2 regions of the Lysinibacillus sp. NPDC092081 genome follow, and region 2 is predicted to be linked to the other one. Evidence: riboswitches for the same ligand, from Rfam matches in the RefSeq annotation. Region 2 holds a riboswitch; the other holds the start of a gene.
The links. A riboswitch is a leader RNA that binds a small molecule or an ion and turns the genes downstream of it on or off. The one in region 2 is predicted to bind cobalamin.

Region 1: another riboswitch for cobalamin. It lies ahead of ACIQLB_RS16730 (ABC transporter substrate-binding protein); the one in region 2 lies ahead of ACIQLB_RS10410 (hypothetical protein).

Annotation. Positions count from the first base shown of each region.
Region 1 is NZ_JBIVRU010000012.1:37,863-53,461, forward strand. It holds gene ACIQLB_RS16675 (DegV family protein) at 1-631, opposite strand, end outside; gene trhA (PAQR family membrane homeostasis protein TrhA) at 904-1,539, shown strand; gene ACIQLB_RS16685 (HIT family protein) at 1,590-2,084, opposite strand; gene ACIQLB_RS16690 (dihydrofolate reductase) at 2,344-2,823, opposite strand; gene ACIQLB_RS16695 (alpha/beta hydrolase) at 2,996-3,913, shown strand; gene ACIQLB_RS16700 (class I SAM-dependent rRNA methyltransferase) at 3,976-5,172, shown strand; gene ACIQLB_RS16705 (GNAT family N-acetyltransferase) at 5,568-6,110, shown strand; gene ACIQLB_RS16710 (DUF4179 domain-containing protein) at 6,307-7,563, opposite strand; gene ACIQLB_RS16715 (sigma-70 family RNA polymerase sigma factor) at 7,560-8,060, opposite strand; gene ACIQLB_RS16720 (S9 family peptidase) at 8,330-10,318, opposite strand; gene ACIQLB_RS16725 (precorrin-3B methylase) at 10,562-11,236, opposite strand; gene ACIQLB_RS16730 (ABC transporter substrate-binding protein) at 11,290-12,291, opposite strand; cobalamin riboswitch at 12,467-12,652, opposite strand; gene ACIQLB_RS16735 (GTP-binding protein) at 12,800-14,740, shown strand; gene ACIQLB_RS16740 (hypothetical protein) at 14,990-15,599, opposite strand, start outside.
Region 2 is NZ_JBIVRU010000005.1:34,871-50,469, forward strand. It holds gene ACIQLB_RS10355 (M3 family oligoendopeptidase) at 1-670, opposite strand, end outside; gene ACIQLB_RS10360 (YdcF family protein) at 745-1,320, opposite strand; gene ACIQLB_RS10365 (methyl-accepting chemotaxis protein) at 1,407-3,149, opposite strand; gene ACIQLB_RS10370 (arsenic transporter) at 3,411-4,706, opposite strand; gene ACIQLB_RS10375 (YebC/PmpR family DNA-binding transcriptional regulator) at 5,059-5,778, opposite strand; gene ACIQLB_RS10380 (low molecular weight protein-tyrosine-phosphatase) at 5,939-6,403, opposite strand; gene ACIQLB_RS10385 (lysophospholipid acyltransferase family protein) at 6,462-7,070, opposite strand; gene ACIQLB_RS10390 (putative RNA methyltransferase) at 7,150-7,986, opposite strand; gene ACIQLB_RS10395 (MATE family efflux transporter) at 7,986-9,398, opposite strand; gene ACIQLB_RS10400 (tyrosine-protein phosphatase) at 9,644-10,411, opposite strand; gene ACIQLB_RS10405 (ABC transporter substrate-binding protein) at 10,755-11,717, opposite strand; gene ACIQLB_RS10410 (hypothetical protein) at 11,719-12,261, opposite strand; cobalamin riboswitch at 12,519-12,720, opposite strand; gene ACIQLB_RS10415 (hypothetical protein) at 12,949-13,497, opposite strand; gene ACIQLB_RS10420 (hypothetical protein) at 13,750-13,995, shown strand; gene ACIQLB_RS10425 (C40 family peptidase) at 14,136-15,350, opposite strand.

The DNA of each region.
Region 1 (15,599 bases), on a different contig from region 2:
AGTTCACAACCTGTTTATGACTACGTACTTTAGATACAGGATTGTAAGCGCCACCTTCTAAGTTTGCAATGACCTTTATGTTCAGCAATGAACCGATAAAACCTGTACCTTTCCCAATTCGTCCGCCTTTAATTAAGTTTTCAAGTGTGTCGACAACAACATACAAATACGTATTTTCGCGAACCTTGTCCAGACGTGCAATAATCTCTTCGACAGTAGCACCTGCATCACGCATTTTAATTGCCTCACGTAATTGAAAAGCTAGACCAAAGGCGATAAAACGTGAATCAATAACAGTTACATCTGCATCCGCCATTTGCGCTGCTTGACGAGCCGATTCAACTGTTCCACTCATACCACCAGTCATATGAATCGAAATAATTTGATCTCCGTCTTTACCTAGCTCATCGTATAATTCTTTAAATTTCCCCGGTGCAGGTTGTGAGCTTTTCGGTAAATTTTCGGCATTTTTCATTGTCCCTAAAAAAGATTGTGGCTCTATATCAACACCATCTGTATATGTTTTTCCATCAATTTGAATCGTTAAAGGCACAATATGTATACCGTGCTGTGCTATTTCTTCCTTTGTTAAATCACAAGTTGAGTCCGTTACTATATGAATTCGTCCCACTTCGACACATCCTTTTACTTCATTAAAATTTATTATATAGACTAATGAATCATTATGTAAACATGACATTTGTCATTAGATTTCACTCGTTTCAGTCCATTTGTATTCGCTCCTTGGATACTATAGCGCTTTGTCGATTCCTTGTCTAACAAAGTCCCTCAAGCATTTCAACATTTATATGACACTTTTGATGTTGAAAACATGACAAATGTAAATACCAGGATGAAAATTATTGGGGTATAGTAAACATATGCACGAAAGGAGTGTTCGATATGATAGATTCTTTTGACTACAAAACATGGAAGGAAGAATTGTGGAATGCCATTACACATGGCATTGGATTTATCGCAAGTATACCAGCGTTAGTTGTTCTAATTTTAGCAGCTGTACAAACCGGAAGTGCGCTCCAAATTACTACGTTTTCTATTTTTGGTGCCTCTGTGATCATTTTATTTTTAATGTCAACATTGCTACATAGTATGCCAGAAAAATATAAGCACTTTTTCGCTATTCTTGACCATTCCTCTATTTACATTTTAATTGCAGGAACGTATACACCTTTTCTATTAATCGCAATTGGTGGCACGCTGGGCATTACTTTATTATGTATAATTTGGTCACTTGCGATACTAGGCGTTATTTTTAAATGCTTTTTTATTAATCGATTTGAGAAACTTTCTTTAATTTTTTACATCGGTATGGGCTGGCTGATTATTTTTGCTGTAAAACCTGTCTATCTTTTCTTAGGTTTTCATGGTTTTGCTTTACTGTTAGCGGGCGGGCTTTTCTATACGATTGGAGCTCTCTTTTATGCATGGCGCTCACTTCCCTACAATCATACAATTTGGCATTTGTTTGTGTTAGCTGGTTGTGGTGCGATGTATGCTTGTGTTTATTTTTACTTATAAAAATTAAACAAAAAAAATCGCCCTACACATACCTAGGAGCGATTTTTTTGTTATTGGGTGTTACCTCTTAGTTCCTCCGCTAATGCCTTTATTGCCCACATCATTTCTTGCTTATTTTCTTCATTATTCATGTTATTCCTCGCATGAAGTAGAACGGGTCGAATCGATTCTACTGAACGTCCAAATTCGTACATCCATTCGTAGCGCGGCACCATCCACGTATGAAAATGGTGTGTCGTATCTTCATTATAAAAATAATAAACATACTCTATCCCCAAAACGTCCCTTTGAGCCTTTCTGATTTTTGATAAAAGGTTTATATAATCTATTTTTTCCTCATCGTTTAGTTCGTCAAAGTATTTAATATGGCGCTTAGAAGCCAAGATGATTAATCCTTTTATCGGATAAGCAACATCTTGATGGGCATGAAAATAATCCGTTTCAATGACTACGCCCCCATCCAGTTCAATGCGTCCACTCGTTATTGCACAGCTCAAACATTCAACTTCTATCGTTTCTCCATTTGATAAGGTTATTTTTCTCACAGATGCTCCCCTTCTCATATTTTATCCGTCGCTACGGGCGGTCTTTCCGTCGCTTTGGTGGCTCTTTCCGTCACTTTGACGTTTCTTTCCATCAACTGCGATGGACTTATCGAATTTTACGTGCCCAATCAGAACGTAAATCAACCCCACGTTATGCTGATGAGCCTTACAATCATTTATTCTACAAATATTTCCAAACACCTTTATTTAGTAACAAAAAAAGCACAGTCATTCTTAACCGTGCTTCTACCTATTTTCTTTAGTTCTTACGTTCAAAAATCTCATATTGGAATGTGTAACCCTCTGGTGCTGTTTCTGGTGCATCTGAGGATACTTGTACATAATCCTGCTCATATTTCGGGAAGTATGTATCCCCATTAAACGAATGATTGATTTTTGTAATGTACAAGCGATCTGCTATATCCATGCATAAGCGGAAAATTTGCTCGCCGCCAATAATCATAATTTCTGGAACATCCCCAGCAAGGGCGAGGGCACCCTCTAAGCTTGTCACTACTTCAATCCCATCCGCATGGTAACTATCGTCGCGAGTAATCACAATATTACGTCGACCAGGAAGCGGTCTACCGATGGATTCGAATGTTTTACGCCCCATAATCATTGGCTTCCCCATCGTTTTCTCCTTAAAATATTTTAAATCCCCAGGCAAATGCCACGGCATGCCATTTTCATAGCCAATCACATAATTATTATCATGTGCCACAATTAAAGAAATCATATTGTCCCTCCAAATACTATCGTTCATTATATTATAAACATAATTTTACTTTACAATCAGATTATTTCTGCTTAGAAATTAAATTATTTTCTTTTCTGATTCTAAATCCTAGTATTTTTATAAGAATAGTTTATAATAAGGTTAACAAAAGAAATTTAAAGGATTGATGAAGATGACAAAATTAAGAGATGAAGCGATCCATTATATAAAAGCAAGTGAATCTTCTAAACAGTACTATGAATTAACACCACAAGAAGCGAGAGCCGTTCGAATAGTGCCAAAATGTACGTTACCAAATAGCCCGCAGCTCGCGGCAATTGACAATAGAAAAATAACAGTTCGAGATGGTGCACAAATTAATGTGCGTATTTATAGACCTACTTTAGACGAAAAACTTCCAGTCATTGTTTATTATCATGGAGGCGGTTGGGTATTTGGAAATATAGACTCTACGGATGCAGGCTGTCAGCTATTAGCAGAAAAAGCGCAAGCAATCGTTGTATCGGTTGATTATCGCCTAGCACCAGAATATCCATTCCCTACCCCGCTCTACGATGCTTATGACAGTTTCGTATGGGTTTACGAAAACATCGGAAATTTCGGTGGAGATACCGCAAATCTTACAGTCGCTGGTGATAGCGCAGGCGGAAACTTAGCAACAGTTGTCGCCTACTTAGCTGCGACATTAAATGGACCTGCGATTAAAGCACAGGCACTTATTTATCCTGTAGTCAATGTTGATTTTACAACGACTTCTTACAATGCTTACGGGGAACACTTCGGCTTAGACAAACAAGGGATGCAGTGGTTTGCAGGTCATTACACAGATCAACCAAACTATATGGATCCTCTTGTTTCCCCACTTCAGATTGAGGATTTAAGTGTTTTACCGAAAACGATCATTATTGCTGCAGAGGCAGATGTCCTTTACGATGAAGGTCTTGCATACGCACAAAAGCTTACGGATGCCGGAGTGACTGTTGAGCATGTAAATATGACTGGTTTAATCCATAGCTACTTTAGTAAAATGAATTTTTTCGAACAAGCAACGATCGAAACAGCTGAAAAAATTGCTAATTTCGTGAAATAAGTTTGTCTATCAGCATAAAATAGTGCGATAATAGAGCAAAATGTTTTTTAAAGGATGACAACATGACACAAACTACTGCTTTACAAATTAACAATCCCTTTTCTGATCAATTAAAAAAAGGCTATCCTCTCATTTCAAAAGATGCAGTTGATGCACGCCATCTTCCTAAAGAAGAAGGTGCACTTCTAAGACTTATGGACAATCATAACCGTTTTATTGGCACAGGATACTATGGCTTACAAAACAAAGGTATTGGTTGGGTGCTAACAAACGATGCGAACGAAAAAATAGACAAAGCCTTTTTTATGAAAAAATTTAAAAAGGCCATTCAAAATCGAGAAGCATTTTTCAACGATTCTCAAACAACAGCCTTTCGAATCTTTAATGGCGAAGGTGATGGCATAGGCGGTATGACAATCGACTTTTTCGATTCTTACTATATGATAAGCTGGTATAGCGCAGGCATTTACTCATTTAAAGAAAAGGTATATGAAGCACTAGCAGAGACAGTAGATTACAAAGCCATTTATGAGAAAAAACGTTTCGATACTAAAGGACAGTATATGGAACAGGACGATTTCGTCATGGGAACACCCGGCGAATTTCCGATTATCGTAACGGAAAATAGTATGAAATACGCTGTCAATTTAAATGATGGAGCCATGACAGGTATTTTCCTTGATCAACGAGAAGTGAGACTTGCCATTCGTGATCGTTATTCGGACGGTAAAAATATGCTAAATACGTTCTCTTATACGGGAGCATTTTCTGTCGCAGCGGCACTTGGAGGAGCAATAAAAACAACTAGTGTAGATGTAGCCAAGCGTAGTTTAGCTAAAACAATTGAGCAATTTAGCGTCAACAGTATTGACTACGAATCACAGGATATTAAAGTAATGGATGTCTTCAACTATTTTAAATATGCTCAGCGCCATAATTTAAAATTTGACCTTGTCGTTTTAGATCCACCTAGCTTTGCACGTACGAAGGAAAGAACGTTCTCAACTGCGAAAGATTATCCTAAATTACTCGTAGATACAATCGCCATTACGGAGAAAAACGGTGTCATTGTTGCTTCAACGAACAATGCAAGCTTTGGGATGAAAAAGTTCAAGAGCTTTATTGACCAAGCATTTAAAGAAACTAAAACAGCCTATAAAATTGTTGAAGAATTTAGCTTACCAAAGGATTTCCGTGCCCCACGTGAATACCCAGAATTCAATTACTTAAAGGTTGTTTTTATTCAAAAACTCAACTAATTGAACTAGACAGAATCACTTCCAGGTGATTCTGTCTTTTTGTTTGGGAAGAATAAACAGAAAAACTCTTTCATGTATTGTTAGAATTTTCTGTATGCCATATAATGTAATTTATAATTATAGTCCTATCACCATAACGTAGGGTTGATTTCCGTTCCGTTTGGGCGCTTTGCCGCTTCGCTTCGCTGCAGGGTCTCGGGCCAACACGATGTTGGTCACGAAGGCGTTATCACAGGATGTGATGGTTTTAGCCTTCGTTCCTCTATCGCTGATCCCCAAGGAGTCGCCCAGTCGAAACGAAGATCAACTTATCTCATGGCATACGTTTTAACATTTGGCATTCTTAATTTTGGTGATTTTCATTTTATAAAATATTGATAAATGGAGATGATTGAATGAGATATGTTCGTGAAAAGTTAATGATTACTACAGAAAGACTCGTTCTTAGACTATTTCAAAAATCCGATGCAGAAACGGTTACAAAGCTTTGCAATAATTATAATATTTATAAAAGCACCATGTACCTACCTTATCCCTATAGCTTAAATGATGCATTATCATGGATAGAACATCATTACGATTATTTTATGGAGGATATTTCGTACGAGTTTGCTGTTACAGATAAGGAAACTGGCGAATTATATGGTGCCATTGCGTTATCGAATAATAAACATTTTAATCAAGGTGAAATAGCCTATTGGATTGGCGAGGAGTATTGGGGAAAAGGCTATGCCACGGAGGCAGCGCAATCGATTGTACAATTTGCTTTTGAAGAAAAGAAACTGCATAAAGTGTTTGCTCGATATTTTTCTACGAACCCTGCTTCAGGAAAAGTAATGGAGAAGATTGGCATGAAACAAGAAGGAATTTTAAAGGAACATATTATTAAAGACGGTAAATACGAGGATTTAGTATATTATGGAATAATTAATAAATAGCCTAGTTTCTCAAAAAGATGTTTCCGACTATTTAGTTCCTTTACCTTAATTCTTCTTTTGATAAGGCTGTTTTCTAAAAGATTGTTGTTGAAATGATTCGGTAGGCTTTACCCGGACCTAATACAGGAATATTACCACAAGTATGAAAAAATTAAAAAGATGTTCAAAAAGGAGAGCCTTTTTGAACATCTTTACTTTATTTCAATGGAATATTCAGTTCAATATTTTTTCCAATAGGATTGAAGTAATAGCTAATATATAATTTTGCTTTGCCATCATAATTTTCAAAGTTCTCCGTTGCATATAGGTACTGCTCATCATCTGAGTAAGAGCCACCTGTAAATTCTAACGGTGTGCCATCTGCTTTTACAGCACTATTTAGAAACGAATGTCGCACTCTATCATCCCATTTCTTTGCAGCAACGGATACACCTTGCTGCAAAGAAATATCCCAATCCAAATATTCGGGCTTCGTGAGTACTTCTTTTGTGCCAAAATCAACTTCGATAAAATCCTCGCCCTTTGGAACGGCATGAACAGCTCCAATTAATATTTTGAGTGAATCTGAATCATGGAAATAGTTACTTTGTAAATTTAGTGTGAATTTGCCGTCGCGAATATTTCGGCTTATATACATGGCATTTTTAACGACCGCTTCTCTTCGCTCCCCATTTTCCGTCTCGACCGCAATATCATCAAGCGCTAAAATTTGCATCGTATTCGCTTCATCTAATTCAATATCGATTGCCGTTCTTAGTGGAGAACGGCGAATTTGTGTAATCGTAAATTTCTGACCACCTACGTCTACAATACGATTCGCAGTAATAATTTTTTCCTTTGCGATTTCGTTTTGTAGTGAAAACGGTATCGTCATTTCAATGTTCCCCTTATCTTTATCATAAAAACGAAAAACCGCTTTAAAATCCTTTGATGTATAAGCGAAAGGCTCTGAAAAACTATAATCTACCGAAGAAGAGATGCGTGTTTGATGTGATGAATTGCTTGTAAATGAACCCCCTTTAATTTCTTCGTTCCCTTGAAACAAATGAACTTCCTCCAAGTGTAATTCCGAAATATCAAATGAGGCATCGGCGTCATAGTAAAGTACTAATCCTGAATTATCTGCAATCACGCCTTGCAATGTAAGCGATAGTCCATTTTTAGACTGCGTCGCATTGATTTCTTCATAGTAGTCATTGTCCACAATATCTTTTATCCCTTTATCTCTTACAACCGCAGATACAATTGCTTGAAAGCCAGGTATTTTTGCAACATGGCTAGCAATAGTAGGAGAAACACGAATTGAAAATAAAAAGCTTAAGCAAAACAAAAAGGCTATTGAAACCGAAACAATGCGCTTCTTTGCTCTTTTTTCTCGTTGAACTTTACGAAACATATCCATCCGTACTTGTTGAAGTTTCTCTTTTGGAACGTTAATCGGTAGTTTACTCATAGCCAGTCCTCCTTTTCTCCAGCGAAGTTTCTAAGCTTTTTTAGTATGTGATGAAGCTTAGACTTTACAGTACCCTCCGGAATTTGATTTAACTCGGCAATTTCTTTGTTTTTTAGTTGCTGAAAATATTTCATATAGACGAGTTGCTGCTCCGACAAGGATAAGTGTTCCAATAACCTCTCCATATCAGAGTAGATGACCCATTCAACTTGGTGATGTTCCTGAATTGAAACGGTTGGTTGACGTTTTCGTAAATGGTCTTTACAACAATTGATTAAGACGCGCACGAGCCATGTTCTGGCATATTCTTGCTGTTTAACGGTATGCATTTTTTTCAGTGCCTTGTAAACTAGGTCCTGCATCACGTCTAAAGCGTCTTCCTCATTTTTCAGATATGTAAAAGCCATGCGATATAAAATATCTTCATCCATTTCAATAAGTGAAAGTATCGCTTGATGATCCCCACGAATAGCACGCTGCACGATTTCAAATTCCATCCTTTTCGCCTCCTTCCTCCATTAGACGGAGCGATGCTTCATTTCGTTCAAAAATTTTAAAATTATTTAGGAAACCGTCTATGGATTTGCCTTTACTCTTTGCGTCAAAGATGTTCCTTTGAAGATATTTTTATTTCCTTCTTCAACGAACCTGCGCCGTTAGTTGAAGAGTAGCAATCTTTACGAAAACAGCTTTTGTTAAACAAGGCATGTAAAAATAATAGGTGGCAAAAGGAGTATTTTCACTTCTTTTGCCACCTATATTTATTTTATAGATATTTCACAAACCAATCCCTAATATATTCTAGTCTATTGATTCGTAACGTTGGTTTTCCGCTTCTAGAAAGTTCGTGATTGGATTCAGGGAAGCGAACAAATTTAGTTTCTTTTTTACGATGTTTTAAGGCAATAAATAATTGCTCTGCTTGTTCAATCGGACAGCGATAGTCTTTTTCGCTGTGTAAAATCAACAGTGGCGTCTCCACATTGTCTACATATTTAAGTGGCGAATGATTCCATAGCTTCTCTATATCGTCAAGTCCCGCTTGGATTTGCCAGTCATTGAAGTAATAGCCGATATCACTTACGCCGTAAAAGCTAATCCAGTTAGAAATGCAACGTTGCGTAACAGCAGCTTTAAAGCGATTTGTATGACCGACAATCCAGTTTGTCATGAAGCCCCCATAGCTCCCACCTGTCACCCCGAGACGGTTTTTGTCAATGAAATCATAATGCTCCAATGCATAGTCAACAGCGGCCATTAGATCATTATAATCATTGCCGCCATAATCACCACGAACCGCATCCACAAATTTTTGACCGTAGCCATGGCTTCCGCGAGGATTCGTAAAGAGAACCGCATAACCTTGTGCAGCAAGAATTTGGAATTCGTTAAAATATGAATTGGCATACATAGCGTGAGGTCCACCATGGATTTCAAGAATAAGTGGGTACTTTTCTCCTTCTTCATAGCCAATAGGCTTCATCATCCAACCGCTTACTTTCCAGCCATCTGCCCCTTCATATTCAATTGCTTCTGGAACAGATAATTCTTTCGTCTTTAAAAATTCTTCATTAACTGTAGTAAGCTGTTCCTTTTCACCGGTATTTAAATTTACGTAAAATAGATCACCAGGGTTTGTAGTCGTGCTGATTGCGACTACTGCTTTATCATTTTTATGATCAAGCGTAAAACCATAGACATACTGATCATCATGAATAGCTGGATATAATTCTCCAGATAGATTGCCAAAATAAATCGCTGTATTTCCATGATCCGTCACTTGGAAGTAAAAGCTTTTGTTATCATCCAACCATTGGATACGCGGAGCAACGACACCTTGCAGGAAATCACCGACGACAAAATCACCGACTGACGCGTCAAATTCACTCGTTACACATGTCGTATTGTTATTTTCCAAATCATAAATCCATAGCTTTGCTTGTGTCGCATTTTCAAATTCTCTTTCACTTCCAATATAAGCTACGTAACGGCTATTCGGTGACCATGATGTTTGGTAAAACACCCCTGTTCCTTCCGTTAACTTGCGACCATGTTTCGTTTCTAAATCCAATAAGTAAATATCACACACGAATGAAAAATCTTGATCCTCTGTTAAGTCAGCAATGTAAGAAAGATATTTTCCGTTTGGAGACCATGTACCAAGTTGTAAATTATGTTTTCCTTCCGTAACTAGCTCTAATTCTCCAGATTCCAGATTGACGATGGCAATTTGAGAAAATTGCTCCATATCAATAAACCCAGCAGCATCTGACTTATATTTCATCTTTTCTATTTCAAGTGGTTTAAGTTCTTTATCCTCTTTCTTATCTTTTTCAGCTTTATCATAAACGCTTTCATTTTTACCTAAATTTGCCGAGAATGCTATATTCTTACCACACGGAGACCAAACAGGCGATGTCGCACCATTTTTACAATTAGTAACTTGTTTCGCTTCCCCACCTGCTTTAGAAAGCACAAAAATCTGTGGTTTGCCATTTCTCGTTGATACAAACGCTATTTTACTGCCATCAGGAGACCAAACAGGTGAATTCGTTTTATCTTCACCAAATGTCCATTGTTGAGGCTTTTTTTCATGCAAGTTTATGTAAAACAAATTAGACACGTAGTCCTTTTTCTTCTCATCAATATGCGTCTCTACATACACAACTTCTGTTCCGTCAGGTGATACTTGTGGATCTGCCACAGATTTTAATTGATATAGATCTTCTGGTTGAATCCCTTGTTTCAAAGTCATATTTTAAATCCCCTTTGTGTTGAATTTTCATTACTTAGTAGAATATTTCGACGCCCTAAGTATTATTCCTGCTTTTAAGGAGAAATTGTTTTTTTATCCCAGAGAGGATTTTACAGTGGTGAGAATTCCAACGGGTGACCCGAATATTATTGAGCAAGACATCTATATTGTTCACCGTATTGAACTAGGAATTAATTATAGTTGATTAACAACCAAATAAAATTTCTTGCTTTCATAATTCGATTAAGTCTTACTTTTTAACATCTTCCAATAATCAGCAGATTTTGTTCTGCTATAAAATTTATAAAAAGGTTCATTTGGACGTGCATGTTCCTTATAGAGACTGATGATTTGCTTTAAAAAATCTTCAATATGCTCCACGCCTACCCTTTTTGCAAATAGAGCTCCGGCTTGTGCATTCGCCCCCATTGGTACTGCTCCTAAATAGACGTCAAAGCTATCCTTTTGATAGACAAGCCCAATATCATCATACACCGCATTATAACAGGCAGAGGCACAGCCATTGACGTTTACACGTAATCTTGTAGGGACCGTTATTCCTTCTAATGAATGATATAGCTGTTCAGTAATCGGTGCTGCCTCCATCTTATCCCCATCACAAAAATCACAGGCCTTCATCGCCACAATCGGTCCTTGCTTTGCCACATACAGACCAGCATCTTCTAGATCCTCAATCGTATTTGCTACATCTATTGTTGGAATAGATAATAATATGCTGTAAGAGGCTGAATATTTGATAGCACCAGTTTCCCCTACAACCTTAGCTATTGTTTTAAATTGTACAGGAGTATAATGCTTATTAATAATGCCGGGACTTACGGCAAGACGAGTAAAATCTCCATTACTGTTTAGCTTTTCAAAGGTTTTATCCGGTATATTTGTACGGAATGCACTCATTTATTCCTCTCCTTATAAAAAAAGAGCTAGCAAAACGCTAGCCCAGATTTTTTCTAGTTTTTAAAGCTTTCAGGATAGAAGCCTTTTGCTAATACTTGAATAGCTTCTGCAGCACGAACTCCTTCTGACGCAGCAGAAAGCGGTAAGATCACAAAGCGTTCATTTTTTACTGCTTCCGTTTCTTTTAGGGCTGGATCATTTTTTAAGAAATTTATTTTTTCTTCCGCTGTAGTTTCTCCGTAATCAACGACTACAACAACTTCTGGATTTCGTTCTACTACATCCTCTTTTGATACCGTAGTCCATCCTGATTCTACATCACCAAAAATATTTTTACCGCCAGCCATAGTGACTAGCTCATTCATAAAGTTCTGTCCAGCAGTAAAGACATCTTTATCTCCACTATCAAACACTAAAACGCGCATTTCTTTCCCATCTTGCGGTAATTTTGCTCGAACTGCCTCGACATCCTTTGTCATTTTCTCAATTAAAGCTTCTCCACGATCCTCAACGCGGAAAATTTTTGCGATATTTCGAATATCTGTGAAAATATCGTCTAAAGTAGGTTTCGTCATGTTTGAGGCAGTATGTAAATAGGTGTGAATCCCCAATGTCTCAAGCTCCTCCTGCGTACCAACACCTTTCTCTCCAAAGGCACTTTTCCAACCACCGTATAAAAAGTCTGCTTCAGCATTAATAACCTGCTCCTTTGAAGGATACTGTTCAGCTAACACAGGCACTTTATCGTAGGCAGCTTGCAGGGGCTCGTAAATTTTATCATCTAAGTATGCCGTCCCTACCATGGAATCTTCTAAACCTAAAGCCAGCATAATTTCTGTCACGTGCTGATTTAAGCTAATCGCTTTTTTGGGTGCTTCCTTATATACTTGTGTTGTTCCATTATTTTCAATGGTTACTTCTGTCGTTTCAGCTTGTGAAGGCTCTATTTTCTCACCCTTCGCTGCAGATTCTGGTTTGTCCTTTGCGTTACACGCGCCCAATATAGCGATCAATGCTATTGCAAAGACAAGCCATAATTGTTTCCATTTCTTCATGTCCTCTTCTCCTTTGATGTTAAATATATAGAAAGAAATCATTAGACTTCTTTGCTACCAAGTTCGTATTACAAGAAGTTAAAAAGGGCATAAAAAAATCCCCTTGTTTCCAAGAGGTTAGCATAGCGAAAGAAAGGTTCTTCAACCTGTTCACTATCTCCATCCTCGTGGTTTAAGTAAAAAATATATATTGGCAGGTATCCTGGCTTAGGTTCATCATCTATACGCCTTCCCATAGCGTGGCTACAGTGGCATCTCGTATAGACTCCCCATTTACAGTTGCGGGACAGCATCGGATTTGCACCGATTTCCCTTTTAAGCAAATGACAAAATCATTTGCACCAATACGTCGTTTTTATTTTGTTGTAAATAATCAGATACACAATCTTACAAATAAATCATAATCATAAATATATTAACACTATTGCGACATAAACTCTACACGAAATATTTTTTCACCCATTTCTGTTACAATGTTGATATGAATTAATAGAAACGAGGATTTTTTATGAATGTAACAATTGGAGTACTTGCTCACGTTGATGCAGGAAAAACAACATTTTCTGAGCAGTTACTATTTCATACAAACAGTATTCAAGCCCGTGGTCGAGTAGATCACCAGGACACATTTCTAGATAATCATGAGCTAGAGCGTCAGCGAGGCATTACGATTTTTGCAGAGCAAGGTCGCATGACGATTGGAAATGATACATATACGTTAATCGATACACCTGGACACGTCGATTTCTCGCCAGAGATGGAGCGTGCAATTCGGGTTATGGATTATGCCATTATTATTGTTAGTGCGGTTGAAGGACTACAAGGTCATACGGAAACAGTGTGGCAACTTTTACGCCAATATCACGTTCCAACCTTTTTCTTTATCAACAAAATTGACCGTGAAGGAGCGGATGTTGGAGCCGTAATGGCACAGCTTCAAAAGGACTGCTCTCAGGATGTACTATTAGTAGATGAACCGCTCCGTTCGGACTATGTTTCAACTCACATGATGGAGTGGCTTGCTGAACGTGATGAGCAGCTTCTCGATGCTTTTCTTAATGAGACATTGGATAGCTCTAGCTGCCTTACTCACTTACAAACGATGGTTAAACAGGAAAAGGCCTTTCTATGTTTTTCTGGCTCTGCCTTGAAAGATATTGGGATAAAGGAATTCCTAGCACAGCTTCCCCTACTTACAGAAACACATTTAAATAACAATGCCCCGTTCCAAGGTGAAGTGTTTAAAATTCGTCATGATGGGCATCAACGCTTAACTTTTTTAAAGGCACAACAAGGAACGTTACATGTGCGTGATGAATTTTCCTTTGGAGATGTAACAGAAAAAGTGACTGAGATTCGACTATACAATGGCAGTCGTTATGTAACAGTTCAAGAGGTCGAGGCCGGGGAGATTTTCGCTGTTAAAGGAATTAGTCAAGCAAACATCGGAGATATCATTGGTAATTCAGGTAACCCGCAGCCTTATGAATTAGTACCGACATTACAGGCGAAAGTACAATATGAAGGCGATCAACATATAAAGGATGTATTAAAAATTTTCCGCACACTCGAAGCGGAAGAACCATCATTACGTGTGCTGTGGCATGAAAAATTTCAAGAAATTCATGTACATATTATGGGTGTCATCCAACTCGAGGTTCTTGTCGACGTGCTTAATAAACGCTTCTCACTAGACATTTCATTTAGCGAACCCCAGATTTTATATATGGAAACGATCGCAACAACGGTGACAGGCTATGGTCATTTTGAGCCATTAAAGCATTATGCAGAAGTACATTTATTGATGGAGCCAAATACACGCGGTACTGGTAATACATTTGTCAATGCATGTCATGCGGATGATTTATCGGTAGGGCATCAACGACTCATTGAAAAACATTTATTCGAGCGCGCTCATCATGGGCTGTTAACAGGATTCCCTGTGACAGATGTTCGCTTCACTCTTTTAACGGGACGCGCACATATTAAACATACTGATGGTGGCGACTTCCGTGAGGCATCATTTCGAGCATTACGGCAAGGGCTAGAGCAAGCAGAAAATGTATTACTAGAGCCGTATTATCGCTTTAAGCTAAAAGCTCCTAGTGATTTTATCGGCCGCATGATGACCGATATTCAACAAGCTGCTGGTACATTTGAAGCGCCAATCTTAACTGAACATGATGCGATTTTAACCGGTCGAGCCCCTGTCGCAACATTTATGAGCTACAGTACAACCTTTGCTGCCTATACTAATGGTAAGGGCGTACTTTCTCTACAATTTGATGGTTATGATGTGTGTCACAATACGGAAGACATCATTGCACAAATTGGCTACGATAAAAACGCCGACCCCGAGTATACATCCTCTAGTATTTTTTGTACAAAAGGCAAGGGCTACTCCGTTCCTTGGCAAGAAGCAGAAGCAGCTATGCATTGTATTGACTGAATTCATAAAAACAGGACATGATTTTATATCATCGTCCTGTTTATTATGTTTCGTGGGGATTTACTATGCTATTGCGGGTAATCTTGCTTTGCGCGAGTACTTGCTCTCCTTTCGCGGGTATTTACTGTGCATCCGCGGGTATTCTGCCTTTGCGCGGGTATTTACCTTGCTTCCGCGGGTATTTACCCTGCTTTCGCGGGTATTCTTCTTCACCCAGCACGACTATTTTTATAAAGCTTGTACTGTTTTCTATGCTTGTTTAAAAATGCGATATGAAGGTTCCACAACGTGGCTATGGGAAGTAGAAAAATCGATTAAAATCTTGCCAGGTCGGCTTCTCAAAAGTTGCAAATTATCAATTAATTCTAGCAATAGTTCATGACCGTTACCACGTGGATGCCAGTTTAAATGATAATCATTAAGTTCCTTCACAGCTTCTAAAAATTGATGATACTCTCGCTCTACAAAATTAATCAGTTTTTTGTCTTTATGAGCTACCTGTGATAGATCCTCGAAATATGTTTCATAAAAGCGCATTACGATCGAGCACAATAAATCATTGACCCGAGCAGCACTTAATATTGGATTAGGATCTTGGGAAAGTCGCTCTAAATTTGGTTTTGCACGCGTCGAATCTATGCGTGTAATTAAATGATAATGCTCACCATTCACCTCATACACAATTGGATTTGTCGGCATATACATCATAAAACTATTTGTTTTTGTTTTAAGCTGATCTGTTATATCCGCCTTTGCAAAAAGGTGCCCTTTAATATTTTCATTTTGAATCCAAATAATATCTTTGTTATATAAAATTTGCTCAAATAATCGTTCATTACTAATAAGATTGCTAGCTATT
Region 2 (15,599 bases):
TTCGAACATATCCTAGCTCGACATAATTTTTATAGCCTAATTTAACAGCGATTTCATGACGTACTTTGACAAGCTCATCGTAAAGCCGATCAAATTCCTCTTCATGGCCAGCAAAAAAGCCAAAGCGAGCATCTGTTGCCGACTTACGCATTTCACGATTAGTAGACTCTGCATATGGTCCAAGCTGAGCAAGCGTTAATGTTTCACCATTAAAGTCAATTTGTGCAGAGGCAACAAGTTTATTGTATTCTGAAACGAGCTTGTTCTCCTTTTGCATTAAATCAATGACTGCTGGTGAAAAGCCTTTAATTTGATAGGTTGCTAAATCAAATAATTGCTGACCCCATTTTTCTTCTAACTGCTCACGGAATGGAGAAACGATTAGCGCTTTATAATATTCTGTTGATACCTCTTCCAACTCAGGTCCAATCTCGTCAAAATAATCGCGTTCTGCATGATAAAATTCATCATTCGTATCAATCGAAGCACGAATGTACACTAAGTTTGCCATCGTAGCGTAGTCATTACTCAGTCCGTTTAATTTCTCAATTATGTCACTTTGCCCGTCCATCGTTTGAGCATTTTTAAATTGATCAATTAAGGATAATTGTTGCTCTTTCATTGCCTCGATATTCGGACGGCTGTATTCATAGTCTTTAAACGTTTTCATAGAAATCCCCTCTTTCTGTCATATACCCCGTTATATTTCTATTATATGCCAAATCTATCTTATTAAGAAACAATTTAATAGCCAATTATATATGTTTTTAATAGTGCCGCCCTTTCACGTAGATTTAACTTTACTTCCACTGATTTTGGCGTTTTTGCCGCAACGACATCTACTTCAAAACCTAAAGACTCAGCTAAATATTTTGCACGCTTTAAATGAAAATCATTTGAGAGAATCGTGATTTCCTTAGTTCCTTTAGGCAAGAGTTCTTTAGAAAATAGTAAGTTCTCATAAGTTGAAGTAGATTGGTTTTCCACTAATATTCTATTAGTATCAATGCCATTGTCCTGTAAGTATTTAAGCATGACAGAAGCCTCTGTCCGATCTTCATCTGCCCCTTGCCCACCTGACACAATTACTTTTACATGAGGATATTTATTTAAATACTTTACAGCCTCTTCTAATCTATTTTTCAAAGAAAGCGATGGAACTCCACCCGGATTTACCTTCGCTCCCAGGACGATCATGTATGTAGCTGCTCCATTTGCTGCTGGCTGGACACCTTGTTTCATCTCCTCGCCGAGCCAAAAATAAACAACAATACAAATACCAAGTAGTAAAACCCCTAATCTTTTTACCCATTTTTTCACGATTGATCCCCCCTTACCTTTTATTAACGTTTAGACAAAAAAAAGGATGCTTGTACTAGAATTACTGTACAAACATCCTTGATTGATTATCTTAATATAAAGCTCTTAATAGATTCCTGTAACGCCGTTATTTCATCTGTTAAATCATTAGAAGATTCACTAACCAGTTGAATAGCACGCTGCTGTTCATCAACGGATGCCGTTACTTCCTCTGATGCAGCAGCATTTTTCTCACTAATCATCGCAATGCTTTCGATAGATTGCATCATGTAATCCTTTGAGCTATTCAAATATTCTACTCCTGCAGTCATTTCCCCAATGACGGAAATAATTTTCTCTACGGACAATTCAATTTCCTTGAAGGATGACTCTGTTATGGCAACCGAATCATTTTGCTGACGAACAATGACGTTTGTTTTCTTCATCTCATCGTGTACTAAATTAGTTTCACTTTCAATCCCCTTCAAGGTTGTACGCACTAGCTCAGTTGCTACAGATGTTTGATCCGCTAGCTTACGTACCTCCTCAGCTACAACTGCAAACCCCTTGCCATGCTCACCGGCTCTAGCCGCCTCTATGGATGCATTCAATGCAAGTAGGTTCGTCTGATCAGAAATCTCGGTAATGGTACCGACAATGCCTTCAATTTCCCTTACTTTCACAATTAGTCTATTAAATACAGCATAAACATTATTAATCGATTCTGAAGACTCGTGTGATTTCTCTTTTAAGCTGTTTAAATTTAAAAGCCCCTCTTGATTTGATCGCTTCATATGTTGAGATGCATCAAGCATTACTTCATTTTTGTCATGCAATACTTCAATCTGCTGGGCAAAATCAATGGCAGTTCTATTCGTATCCTCTGCATTTGAAGCTTGCTTCATTGCACCGTCCGAGACCTCATTTATCGCTTTTACTATTTCATCTCCATAAGCGTTTGTTTCCTCTGCCACAGATGTTAAATTTGACGATGTTGATTGAATTTCTACAATAGCTTCCTCTACATCTGTAATTAATGTTTTCAGTTGATCAACCATTTCATTAAAACCTTCATTTAACTGACCAATCTCATCTGAGCGTTGTAGATTTTCAATTTCTACGGTTAAATTCCCCTTTGCTACCTCACGTACGCGTTTAGATAATTTTTTCACTGGTAAAGCTAAATGTCTCGAAACCATTATGACAACCACAGTACCTATAATAATGGCTCCTAATAATGTAATACCGATAACGAGTAATAATGAATTAGCTTCTTTATTAAAGTCTTGCATATATGTACCTGATGCAATGATCCATCCCCAATTAGGATCCTTTACAGAATAAATTATTTTTGGAGCTAATACATCTTGACCCGGTAGCGCAAACTCATATTGTGTAAATCCTCCACCAGCAAGTGCTCTTTCGATTACTTCTCGAATAAAGTAATTGCCGCTGCTATCTTTATCGTTCCATAGGCTATCCCCTTCTCGAGTAGGATGCGTTGTTAACGTCCCTTTCTCATCTAAAACATATATATAACCATACTTACCTAAGTCTCCAGGGTAATTAATTGGCCTCTTTCCTTCACTATCCTTTGGCCCTAGAAGTGCCTCCCGCACCCGTTCCTGTGCAACTTCCAAAGGAACGTCGCCTCTTTTAACACTCTCATCTGCAAGCTCGATTAATTGCAGAGTAGATTCAACACTATTTTTGATAACTTGTTCGCCAATATTCTCCATACCTTTATTCGCTTTGTTATAACTAACCAAACCTATTGCTAAGCTGGGAATAATTAATAATGCTAACGAAATGATAATTAGTTTTCCCTGTATCGAACGTGAAAACTTCATGCTTTAGCCCCCTCTTTTTCTTCGTTCACTATGACTATTAATCTATATTATGTTATGATTTGAATTTTTTCACAATGGGTAAAACGTAATTTAAGTATGAATTATTCACCTTTTTACCCAGATATGCTTGATCACCATAACGTGGATGGGTAGGCTGGGCGCTTTCCTAGGGGCGAACGATGAGCTAAAATCACAGAAAAAACTATCTTTCTACAGGGATATGCCTGATAGAAAAATAGTTTTTTCATTTTTATCACTCGCCTATGATATGATCATAATCCAAGTCACTAAAGCTATTAAAGTAGCGAGCAGAGTCGGGATTGTTAGAACAATACCTATTTTTAAATACTGAACCCAGCCAATTTTAATTCCTTTTTGCTTCAATATATGGAGCCATAATAATGTTGCGAGTGAGCCAATCGGTGTCATTTTAGGACCTAAATTAGTGCCGATGACATTTGCATAAATAAGACCTTCTTTAATAATGCCAGTTGCACTAGTTTCAGCAATAGCTAATGCATCAATCATTACAGTTGGTAGGTTATTCATAATAGCTGACAAAATCGCAGCTACAAACCCCATCGTTATTGTCGATACCAACAATCCTTGCTGTATCGCGTGCTCTAATAGACTTGCTAGCAATCCTGTCATTCCTACATTTTTCAAGCCGTAAACAACCACATACATACCGATAGAAAAGAACACAATATTCCATGGTGCCCCTTTCACAACTCTCTTTGTATCTACAATATGGCTACGTCGTGCAAGTAGGAAAAAGATAGCTGCTACACCACATAAAATAAATGACACAGGAATTTTGAAAAACTCACTCATAAAGAAACCAACTAATAAAATTGCTATAACATACCATGATAACAAAAATAATCTCGAATCCCGAATTGCAAGCTTTGGATCACCTACTGCCTCAAGTGAATATTCTTTTGGAATCGAACGGCGAAAAACAATATAAAGCGCAACAATGCTTGCCAGTAAAGAAACTAAGTTCGGTATTAGCATATGTAAGAAATATTCCATAAATCCAATACCGAAATAGTCTGCCGACACAATATTCGTTAAATTACTAATGACTAACGGTAATGATGTTGTGTCTGCTATAAATCCACTTGCAATAATAAATGGAAAGACCATTTTATCGGTTAAATTTAACTTACGGATCATCGCTAGAACAATTGGTGTTAGTATTAAAGCTGCACCATCATTTGCAAATAATGCTGAAACAATAGCGCCTAGACAGGAAAGATAAATGAATAAGCGGATACCACTTCCCTTTGCCACACGTGCCATATGTAAGGCAGACCATTCAAAGAATCCTATTTCGTCTAAAATAAGTGAAATAAAAATAATTCCTATGAACGATAGCGTTGCATTCCAAACGATCCCTGTTACCTCAACAACATCTTGCCAAGTAACAACTCCGAGCGTCAACGCAATTGCAGCCCCAATACAAGCAGACCAGCCGATCGATAATTTACGCGGCTGCACTATTACAAAAAATAAAGTTACTATAAATATAACAATCGCTAAAAGAGCTTGCACCGTTTCCCTCCCTAATTAAAAACCAGTAGCGTTAATTGCTACTGGTTTTTAGCTTGTCGCATTAAAGAATAAACTAATGCGTATCCATAAACAAAGGTTGATTTTCACTCCGAGTTGGCACTTTCCGTGAAAAATCAACAGCTCCTCATCATTAGTATGAGTAGACAAGTTGAACCAAAATAGTATTGATTAAAACATTAAAGAGATTCAACCTAAATAATAATAGGATATGTTTGATTATTATTTTTGATCCATGGCAAGCCTATTATCATACAACTTTATGCAAGAGTATCGTTTGTCTAAAGTCAAAACCAGTAGCTTTAATTGCTACTGGTTTTATATGTTTATATTATTATTCGCCTAAATCAGCATTATGGTAAACGTTTTGGACATCCTCTAAATCTTCTAATGCATCAATTAATTTTTCAAATTTCGCAACATCGTCACCAGTTAATGCTACTTCTGTTTGAGGAAGCATTGAAAGCTCTGCTACTGTAAATTCTTGAACGCCAGCTGCTTTTAGTGCTTCTTGTGTAGCAAAGAATTGGTCCGGCTCTGCATAAATAATGACAGCATCATCTTCTTCCAGAATATCACGAGCATCAATATCTGCTTCCATTAAAATTTCAAGAACTTCATCTGCTGATTTACCTTCTAAACCGATAACTGCTGTTGAATCAAACATGTAGGCAACAGATCCACTGACACCCATATTCCCATTATTTTTACCAAATGCAGCACGTACATCAGAAGCAGTACGATTAACATTATTTGTTAAAGCATCAACGATTAACATAGTACCAGCTGGTCCGAAACCTTCATAACGTAATTCGTCGAAGTTTTCATCGCCGCCACCCTTCGCTTTTTCAATTGCTTTTTCAATAATATGTTTAGGAACACTGTATGTTTTTGCTCGTTCAAGAACAACTTTAAGGGCACGGTTTGACTCAGGATCTGGTTCGCCTGATTTAGCTGCCACATAAATTTCACGTCCGAATTTTGCATTTACACGACTTGTGCTTTGGTCTTTAGACGCTTTCTTTTCTTTAATATTGTTCCACTTACGACCCATAGTTTCCACTCTCTTCCAAATAATAAGTTTATAAAAATCATAGATGCGCAGTTGCACATCTGTAAATGGTAATTAAATACTTATCGTATCTTTACTCTGCAAATAATAACACAATTTATGCTTACAAAGCTAGATTTCCAATGCTTAAGATATTGATTACTTACAGCTTGTGTTGCCCTTTGATTTTTTCTAATAGTGCATGACAACCTTCTAAGGCTAAATCATAGGTTTCTTGAAAATCTCCTGTATAGTATGGATCAGGCACGTCTTTTCGATGGTCAGTTAAATCTAAAAAGCGGAAAATCTTAGGAGAATCAGGATTGCCAAGCATCGTTCGGATATTGTGTATATTGCTTTCATCCATGCCAATAATGTAATCAAAATTTTCAAAGTCAGCCTTTTGTAATTGTCGTCCCTGCATACCCTTTGTTGAGATGCCATATTCTTTTAGCTTATCTTGTGTTCCTCTGTGAGGTGGTTCGCCAATATGCCAAGAGCTTGTTGCAGCCGAATCTACCTCAACTTTATGACTCAAATGCTCTTTCCTTACCAAATCACGCATGACCGCTTCAGCCATTGGCGAGCGACAAATATTACCTAAACATACAAAAAGCACTCGAATCATTTCTATATCCTCCTACAACAAAGCACTCAAAATCAATCGATCCTGAGTGCTTTCTAAGTCATTTCTTTTCTGCCACAATTCGCTTTTCTAATTCCTCTGTTAAAGCCATCAGTTCATGCTCAAGGCGATGTGTAAATTCCTCGCGCCCTTCTTTACCCTTACCCGTTACATAAAATGGCTCGCCATAAATTAGATAACCCTTTCCACGCTTAAAGACATCGCCAACATTACGCGCACCAACGTAAGCGGCTGGTACAATTTGGGTTTTGGACAGCTGTGCTATTGTAATCGCACCTTGCTTTAAATCCGAACCCTCAGCATTTCGTGTACCAGATGGGAAAATCCCTACGATTTTACCCTCTTTCAATAACTGTGAAGGAATTTTAATAACACTTGGTCCTGGATTGTCACGATCAACCGGAAAAGCATTTAATCGTTCAATTAGCCAGCCAAGACCTTTTATATCAAACAACTGCTTTTTAGCCATAAAGTGAATTTCTCGAGGAGTCATTGAAACTCCAAGATTTAAAATATCAACATAACCCGTATGTGTACATGCAATAATAAACCCACCTTCCTTCGGTAAGTTTTGCTCCTCATATACACGCGCCTTTGAGCCCGTTAATTTTAATATCACTTTGACAAGATTTGCTATAAATTTATACACTGTTTCATTCCTACCTTATTCAATAGTTATCCCCATTGTAATCGAAAAGACCAGTATACTGCAATTGCATATGAAATAACTAGACTCTTCCCACTAATACATCAACATCAATCGTAATTTCATTTAACTCGATATTGGCTTCCTCTTTTTTATGCCAGCCCATCGGTGTCATTTCAAGCAGTGCTGGTACAAGCTCTGTAGCTAGCGGTATCGTATAAGTAATACGCTCCACACTAACATCATCAAAGCTTTCTTTAAAGCGAGCAACTATTTGTTCATTCGAATACGACTCTTTAGTAGAATCCGCATATAATTGAGCTCGAAGCTCATGTAGGTACCCGCTTTGAGGGACAACCTTAACAACACAACCATTGTGAGTTAATAGACGTTTAAATTCTTCGTAATTGGCGGGCGATAAAATATTTAATATGGCATCGAAGCTTGATCTCGCAAATGGACTTTTCGCTAAATCACCAACACACCAAATTTGCTCTGGATAATGACGGGATGCAGCAAGTATACCTTCTTTCGCTATATCAATACCAATGCCAATACAGTTACCTTTTTGCCCCCCCATAATACGGGCTAAATGTGAACCCTCACCACAGCCTGTATCCAGCACGGTTTCTGCGTTAGCAATTAGCTCTCCGATTTTATCTTCTACTAAATTATAGATACCACTATCAATAACCGCTTTTCTAGATTCAAAGAGATCTTTACTGTACTTAGAAACAGCTCCATGTGTCAGCATATTGACATAACCCTGCTTGGCAATATCAAAAGAATGATTTGAGGAACATACTAATCTACCCTGCTCAAAAACATCCATTGACTCCTGACAAATTGGACAAGCAAAAAGCTTCATATTTTTCTCCATTAAGGCTGCCCCTGCAGCTCTTTTAGAAAGTGCTCCCATTAATTTGCCTCCTTCTGTTCTGTAGGTGAAACAAGCGCGAAACGCTCCCACTTACGACTTCTCCATCTAAAGTATACGATAATGGCTCGCATCCATTCATCTGCCGAAATCGCTAGCCAAATACCTACTAAACCCCAATCTAAAACGAATACAAACAAGTAGCCGAGCGGGAGGCTCATACATACCATTGATAAGAAACCGATTTTCACCGGGAATCTTGCATCCCCAGAGGCACGCAATGAGTTAATAACTACAATATTCATCGTACGCCCTGTTTCAAGCAGAATACTTAATGCTAGGACAGATGCTCCGATTGCTATGACCTCTGGATTATCAGTAAAAACGTGCATAAGTTGCTTACGGAACATCGTCACAACAGCAACCATAGTGATCGTAAAGGCGAAAGCGGCTCGTACACTTGACCAAAGCTGATGATAAGCTTGATCTTTTTTACCAGCACCGACATTTCGCCCAATAATTATAGCCGTACCTGTCCCGATTGCAATCGCAAATAAATACGTAAACATCGAAATATTCATGGCATACTGTCTTGCAGCAAGTGTCTCTGCGCCTAAATACGTTGCATAATAAAGGAAGACAATCTGACAAAACTGATAAAGCACCTGCTCAAATGCTGACGGTAAGCCTATATTTAATATTTTCCGAACATATTCCTTTGAATACTCAAAATAATGTTCTAGCTTCACTCTTACATCCATGACTTGATAAAACAGCCAGAAAAAAACGAGAATTGCTAATCCACGACTTATAACAGAGGAAATAGCAGCTCCTTTTACACCTAACTCTGGTAATCCTAAATTACCGAAGATTAAACCGTAGTTTAATACAACGTGTAGCACATTCATACCTAGTGATACATACATCGTTTGCTTTGTCCATCCATGTACACGGATTATCGCTGCCAATGCATTTATAATTGCCTGTAAAAAAATAAAGCTTCCTATAATTACTAAATAGCTTTGAGCGTATTTAAGCACTTCCCCCTGCAAGTTCATGATAGTCATTAAATGACTTGAAAAGAAGAAAAATAAGACACTCATCATTAGTCCAACGACCAAATTCATCGTTACTGCTAAAGCGGAAATCTTTGCAGCTTCAAAAATGCGCCTTGAACCTAAATATTGAGATACAACAATGGAAGCACCATTACCAACTACTTCAAGTATTAAAATGGCAATATGAATATATTGATTGGCTGCACCAACTCCTGATACAGCGTTGTCTGATAAAGCACTGAGCATAAATGTATCGGCTAGTCCCATTAACATAAATAAAAATACTTCTAAGAATATCGGCCACGTTAAATGGAACAAACTTAACTTATCTGTCTCTTGTATATCACTTTCTTTTAATGTATCTGCCAATACTTTCACTTCTCCTATACGCTTCATAAAGATAGATTTTACGGGCAGTTAATCTCCCACCTATCAATTTTGATGCGGGAGTTTTGTACCTGACGCTTCGCTTACGGTACAAATAAATTACGGCCCGTTAACACGGGATAAAAATATATAGTATCTTATCATAGATTTTTAGAGTGTAAAGGGTTTTTAGAATGAAACATTAAAAGATTACGTAAAGCTAGTAGAATACGCAAAAAAATCCCCCTCACAAATTTATGTGAAAGGGTTTCTTATCATAGTAAGCAATGGTCCTGCAATTGCTTACGTTTTTCTGTGGTTAAGCCCAACTCTTGCTCTAAAAAAGTGGCCTTAGAGCCATATCGGTTATCCATTGCATCAAATGCTGCTTGTAAATAGTCCTCACGGGCAGACATTAAGGCATAAAATTGCTGTAATTCTCGCTCGCTATAATCTTGCTGAATCGTCTGAGCCATTCGTTCTACTAAGGGACGTAGATGTACATTTGTATCTAAATAGTCCTCCATTATCGTTTCCTCAGGTACATCTAAAGCAAGTAAAATCAGTGCACTGCCAATACCTGTTCGATCCTTCCCGACCGCACAATGATGAACAAGCCCTAAATTTTCAGGATGTTGAATCATTGCTATTAACTTTTTAAACGAGTCATTATTAAAAGGCATTTGTGCATAAAATTCTCTGAACATCTCTGGGCTTACAACCTTATAAAAATCTTTTCCACCAGTGTTTGTAGGCATCTCAAAAGCATGATTTCCCTTTGCTGGTATTTGAATATACTTGGCATACGGGAATTCCGGATTAGGATTATTTTGAGCCTCATGGTTGTCTCGATAATCAAAAATTGTTTTCACACCTAGCGTTTCAAATAGCCCCTTATCTGCTTTCGTCATTTTACCAAGTGCTGCTGAACGATACATCAAACCATTCTTAATAGCACGCCCATCTCTCGACTTATAACCACCCATATCCCGAAAATTATAGACTGCCTCAAACGGAGTAATCTTCATATCAAACTGTTTCACTCACTGCACCTCTCTCTGTTAGCAAGCATTCTCATCTCTATTTTATCGAACAATTCGATATAATACCAATTTTCACACTAGGAGATGTTATACACTACTTAGAGAGCGATAAGGGGATTTATTTGAACGTTATCTTTATTGCAGCGGAGCTAGGTGGCCGTATTACCTGATCATTTTTTCATCAAAACTGAGCGGGGTTTCTCTTTACCCGATCACTTTTCCTCCAAGCGGAGCAGGGTCAAGGAATCTTCCTAGTAAAGTGCTCACACTACCAGAGTAATTACCTATTAAAAAAGCTGCCCTTGATAAAGGACAGCTCTAAAATACTATTTTTCAAAATAGATTATTTAAATAACTCAGGGTATACTGCTTTGGCTATCAACTCAACAGCTTCGCCAATACGCGGACCCGGACGGTTTGAAATATCAGTATCTATAAAATAAACCGCTTTATTTTGAATGGCAGTGATTGAATTCCATCCATCACGAGAAAGGATTTCTGTCGTTGGGTTTTTCACATAGTTTACTGTTGTTAAAATGACATCTGGATTTTTCGCAATAATATCTTCCTCAGATACCTTTGTCCAGCTTTTGAGGTCAGCAAAAACGTTCTTAACATTTGCAGCATTTAAAATCTCTTGTTGGAATGTACCAGAACCAGGTGTATATATGTCTGGCTTTGGACTAATTTCGAAATAGATATTTTTTGGCTCTTTCACATCTTTGACTTTCGCTTGAACTGCCGCAATTTTAGCTTTAATATCTTCATTTAACTTGTCGCCTTTATCTTTGATTCCCATAACCGTTGCGATTTGTTGGATATCCCCATAAACATCATCAAATGATTTAGCTGATTGAATGGCAAATACTTTAATACCTGCGTCTTCGAGACCTTTTAAGGCATTTAAATTTTCTTCATCGCCTCCAGTTGTATAGGCAATAACGACATCTGGCTTTAACGCTAAAATACGCTCACTATTGAATTTTACAGAATCAGAAACACGCTCAATTTTTTGCGCTTCTTCTGGATACGTATCATACTCAGTTGCACCAACGATTTTATCACCCACACCTAGAGCAAATAGAACTTCTGTATTACTTGGTTGCAATGAAACAACCGTTTTAGGTACGGCATTAAACTCTACTTCTACGCCTCGGTCATCCTTAACTTTATAGCTAGTTTTCTCAACTTGTTGATCTTCTTTAGAAATAGTCTCTTTATTAGTATCCGCTTTCGTGCCACAGCCAACTAATACGAGTGCTAGCATTAACACAGAAAGCCATTGTAGCTTAAACATTTTCTTCATTTCATTGATTCTCCTTTTTCTTTTTCATCGGGTATGACTTGCTAATAAACGGTATTTCAGCAATACCAGCCTGCTGATTCATAAAGACAGCCATTACAAAAAATACATTGGCTAGTAATCCTAAATAATCAAAGAGAATAGCAGGTACTTCCCGTTCTTCAGATACTTTGTGCAAAACTCGATATGATTTTTTCGCCTCACTACGGCATAAATGTAATGCAGTAGCAGCCTCTGTTCCTTGAGGTAATACAAAGTTCTGTATTTCATCCTTAACATGACTAACATAGAAATCATAGCGATCACTGAGCCAAGTCAAATCATCTTCGGATACCGCTAATTTACCTCGGACTGAGCCATTTACATGGTAAGCCATTGGTAAAATGGCTAGTAAATTATCTGCTACTACCTCTACCGTTTCCTTTTTTACCGCCGCCAAAGCGACGCCAATATGTGTTGTAAGGCTATCCGTTCGAATTTCAAAATCTACAGTTGATGCCTTTTCACGCATAAATGGATAACAAGAATAACGTGCATCTTTTTTCAAATCTAAGTCCCCGCTTTCCTTCGTGAAAAATTCTTACTTTAATTTCGCCTTGGCGTAATTGTCGTCCGGAGTCTTTATCTTCATTTAAATGAAGATAAACATCCTTCTTTGGATTTCAGCAGGTGAAATATAAGTGCACATAAAAAAAAACGTTATTTCCACTCCTAAGGAAACAACGAAAATAACATAAAAATTGTCGCATGATACGACATAGCCTATGTATTTGCCGCATATTCTCCTAGCTTCCGAAGAGTTATCTATACGTTCAAACAAAGGTCGGTCTCCTGGCTTGTACAGTTCATTCAATCACATTGTGAGTCATAAAAAACCTTCCCATCAAATAATTCGACAGTGGTATATCTTTATGATTCCTGTACTTACAGTTGCGGAAACAGCTTCGGTTTTTCACCGAATTCCCGATTATGCTATAGTTCAGCACCCTTATTCTGCAAGAATTATTCACTTGTAAAGCAGTTTAACATAGATTGATAGGAAAAAATAGCTGTGGAATTTGAATAAACCAATACGATGGAGAAAAATCATGCATGTATTACCTTTTGCACACGGATATTTTCACTGCCCCCATGGGTATTCATCCTGATCGTGCAGTCGTTTTATTTTTTCATACTTTATAAAAACTATTTCTTAACGAAGGTATTGCGCAAAAAAATAGACATTTCATAACTTTTAACGGATAGCATTCTTATATTTCTTTTTGTATTTAACATCTCTCTCTTCCTCAATTAAACGCTGTGCAATCTCTAGTAGTTTTTGGTCATTCGTTGCATCGAATAGCTTTTTAAAGGATACAATAATATCATAGCGTATTAATGTCGGGTGCTTTTCGTCTAAGCATATTTGAAATCTTTTCGCCAAATATGAAACGACTAAATCTCTTTGTACCTGCCCTGCTAAACCTATTCTCCAAATTGCCTGTAAAGTATGCCTCGCAGTCACTGTTTTTTCATCATACGTTACGGCCCAAATCTTTAAAAAGTCCTCTAATACTCTTTCTTCAGGATCACTTTTTGCTGCCAATGCGCATAAAAATTGTGCAGCACTTGCTCGCACATGTTCGTTTTTGTATGTAAGAGCCTGAATAAGTTGTTCCCAAACTGAATATGTCCAATCAACTGGTTCCTGCATAATTTTCATTAATTCTTCGTATGATTTGTATTGTATATCACGGTCACGCTCTGTTAAATTACTAAAAAGTTGCAAAATCTCTTTTTCCATGATTCATCCCTACCTTTATTGTTTCAGAACGTAAAAAATGGTGTACTTGTAAGTGTTGTCTTCATTTCTATTATTCGTTACTTTACTACTACGAAATTAAAGTCGCAAATGATTTTAATTACAAAGCAAGCTCCCGTATTGTATATTTCAAAATTATCAGAAACGAGGCTAAACATGCAAGGGAACATTTCTTTCAGTTATGTAAAGATACATTTTACACGTTAGCTTTATTATTGGAGGTGTCACACTTTATTGGCCTCTTTTAAAATCCAACCAAAATACACAATAACGATGACAATCATTATATGGATAACTAGTAATATTCCTTCTCTCGGCCCCATTATCATTTTAGTAACTAGGGCTATAGTAGTAAAAATATCTACTTATGTAAATTTATTCATCATAGATGTTATTTTACTCATTATTCGTCGAGTAGTCGACCCTAAATTAATGGATCACCCTATCGGTTGCGTGATGGGTTTACTCGCTCGATCTTAAATATAGCATTGTTTGAAGTAATATTTTAATCAGTTGGTTATGGGCTAAACTCTAATACTCATCAAATAATAAAAAAGATCATCTTTGTTTTTACAAAGATGACCTTTTCGCTATTTAAATCGTCTATATAATAGTAAGGCTTATTGAATACGACCGAAGCCTACTAAATATTGATTCCACCAATCAAGTGATTCAACAACAACACCTTTGTTTTGAGCATCGATCATCGTGTTGTTTCCTAAGTAAATACCTACATGCGCTATGCCTGAACCATAGCTGAAGAATACTAGGTCACCTACACGTGCTTCACCTGCTGAAATACGTTGTGTCGCTAAATATTGTTGTGATGCTGTACGTGGTAAAGATACGCCTGCTTGTTTGTAAGACCATTGTACAAGACCTGAACAATCAAATCCTGTTGATGGGTTACTGCCACCCCAAACATAGCTACGGCCTAGGAATTGCTTTGCAGTTGAAATAGCATCACCTGAAGATGCAGTACCTGAACCAGAACCAACAACGACTTGTTGTGTTGATTTTTCATTGTTCGCTTTGCTGCTGTTGTTAGCGTTGCTACCATTGTTAGCGTTGCTGTTGTTACTGTTACTATTGTTGTTTGTTGCTTGTACAACTGGAGTAGCTGCTTGAAGTGCACGTAAACGAGCTGCTTCTTCCTCTGCTGCTTTACGTTCTGCTTCTAAACGTTCTTCTTCTTGTTTCGTTGCAATTTGTGCCTTTAATGCAAGAGATTTCGCTTCATTTTCAGCTTTTTTTACTTCCATTTCGCTTTCCTTTTGTTGAAGCTCTTGGAATTGCTTTTGAAGCTCTTTTTGTTTTTCATCTAATGTTGTTTTTTGATTCTCTAAGTTAGCCTTATCTGCTTCTTGTTGATCTACTAATTCTTGGTCAGCATCCATTAATGTTTTTACCGCTACGACACGGTCCATTAAATCTGCAAAGCTTTTTGAGTCAAGAACCGCACTTAAATAAATACCCACAGTAGTATCTTGAGCTTGGTATGCAGCCATACGATCACTTAAAATCGCTGAACGTTGCTCAATACGTTTTTTAGTATCTACAATATTTGCATCAACTTCTTTAATATCTGCTTGTACTTTGTTAAATACTTTTACTTTTTCATCGATCTCTTGTTGTAGTTTAGTTAATTCGTCTTGAAGTTTTTTAACCTCTGTATCTATTTTAGCTTTCTTATCAATCATTTGTTGAGATGTTTCTTCTGCGTGCACTACGGTTGGTTGAACTGTATTAAATAATAAGCCGCCAGCTAGTGCTAATGCTAGCACCATCGACTTACGCCATTTATTTCGTTTACCCACGTTATTCTTTCCCTTCACTAGTCAATTTCGCTCTTAGTATTTTAATGTAATCACTGGAACGATTTCTTGCATTTATTCTTATATTTTATTAGCCTTTTAAAGTTTAGCATTATTAGCATAACTTTTATACTATTTCACGTCTTTTTAATCGTTTAGTAAAACTCGAAACATTCTTGTAACATTCACGTAAATTCATAGATATTCTACAAAATAACGTTTTATTCTACATAACAACGTTTTTAACTACTTTACCATTAGACCCACTAT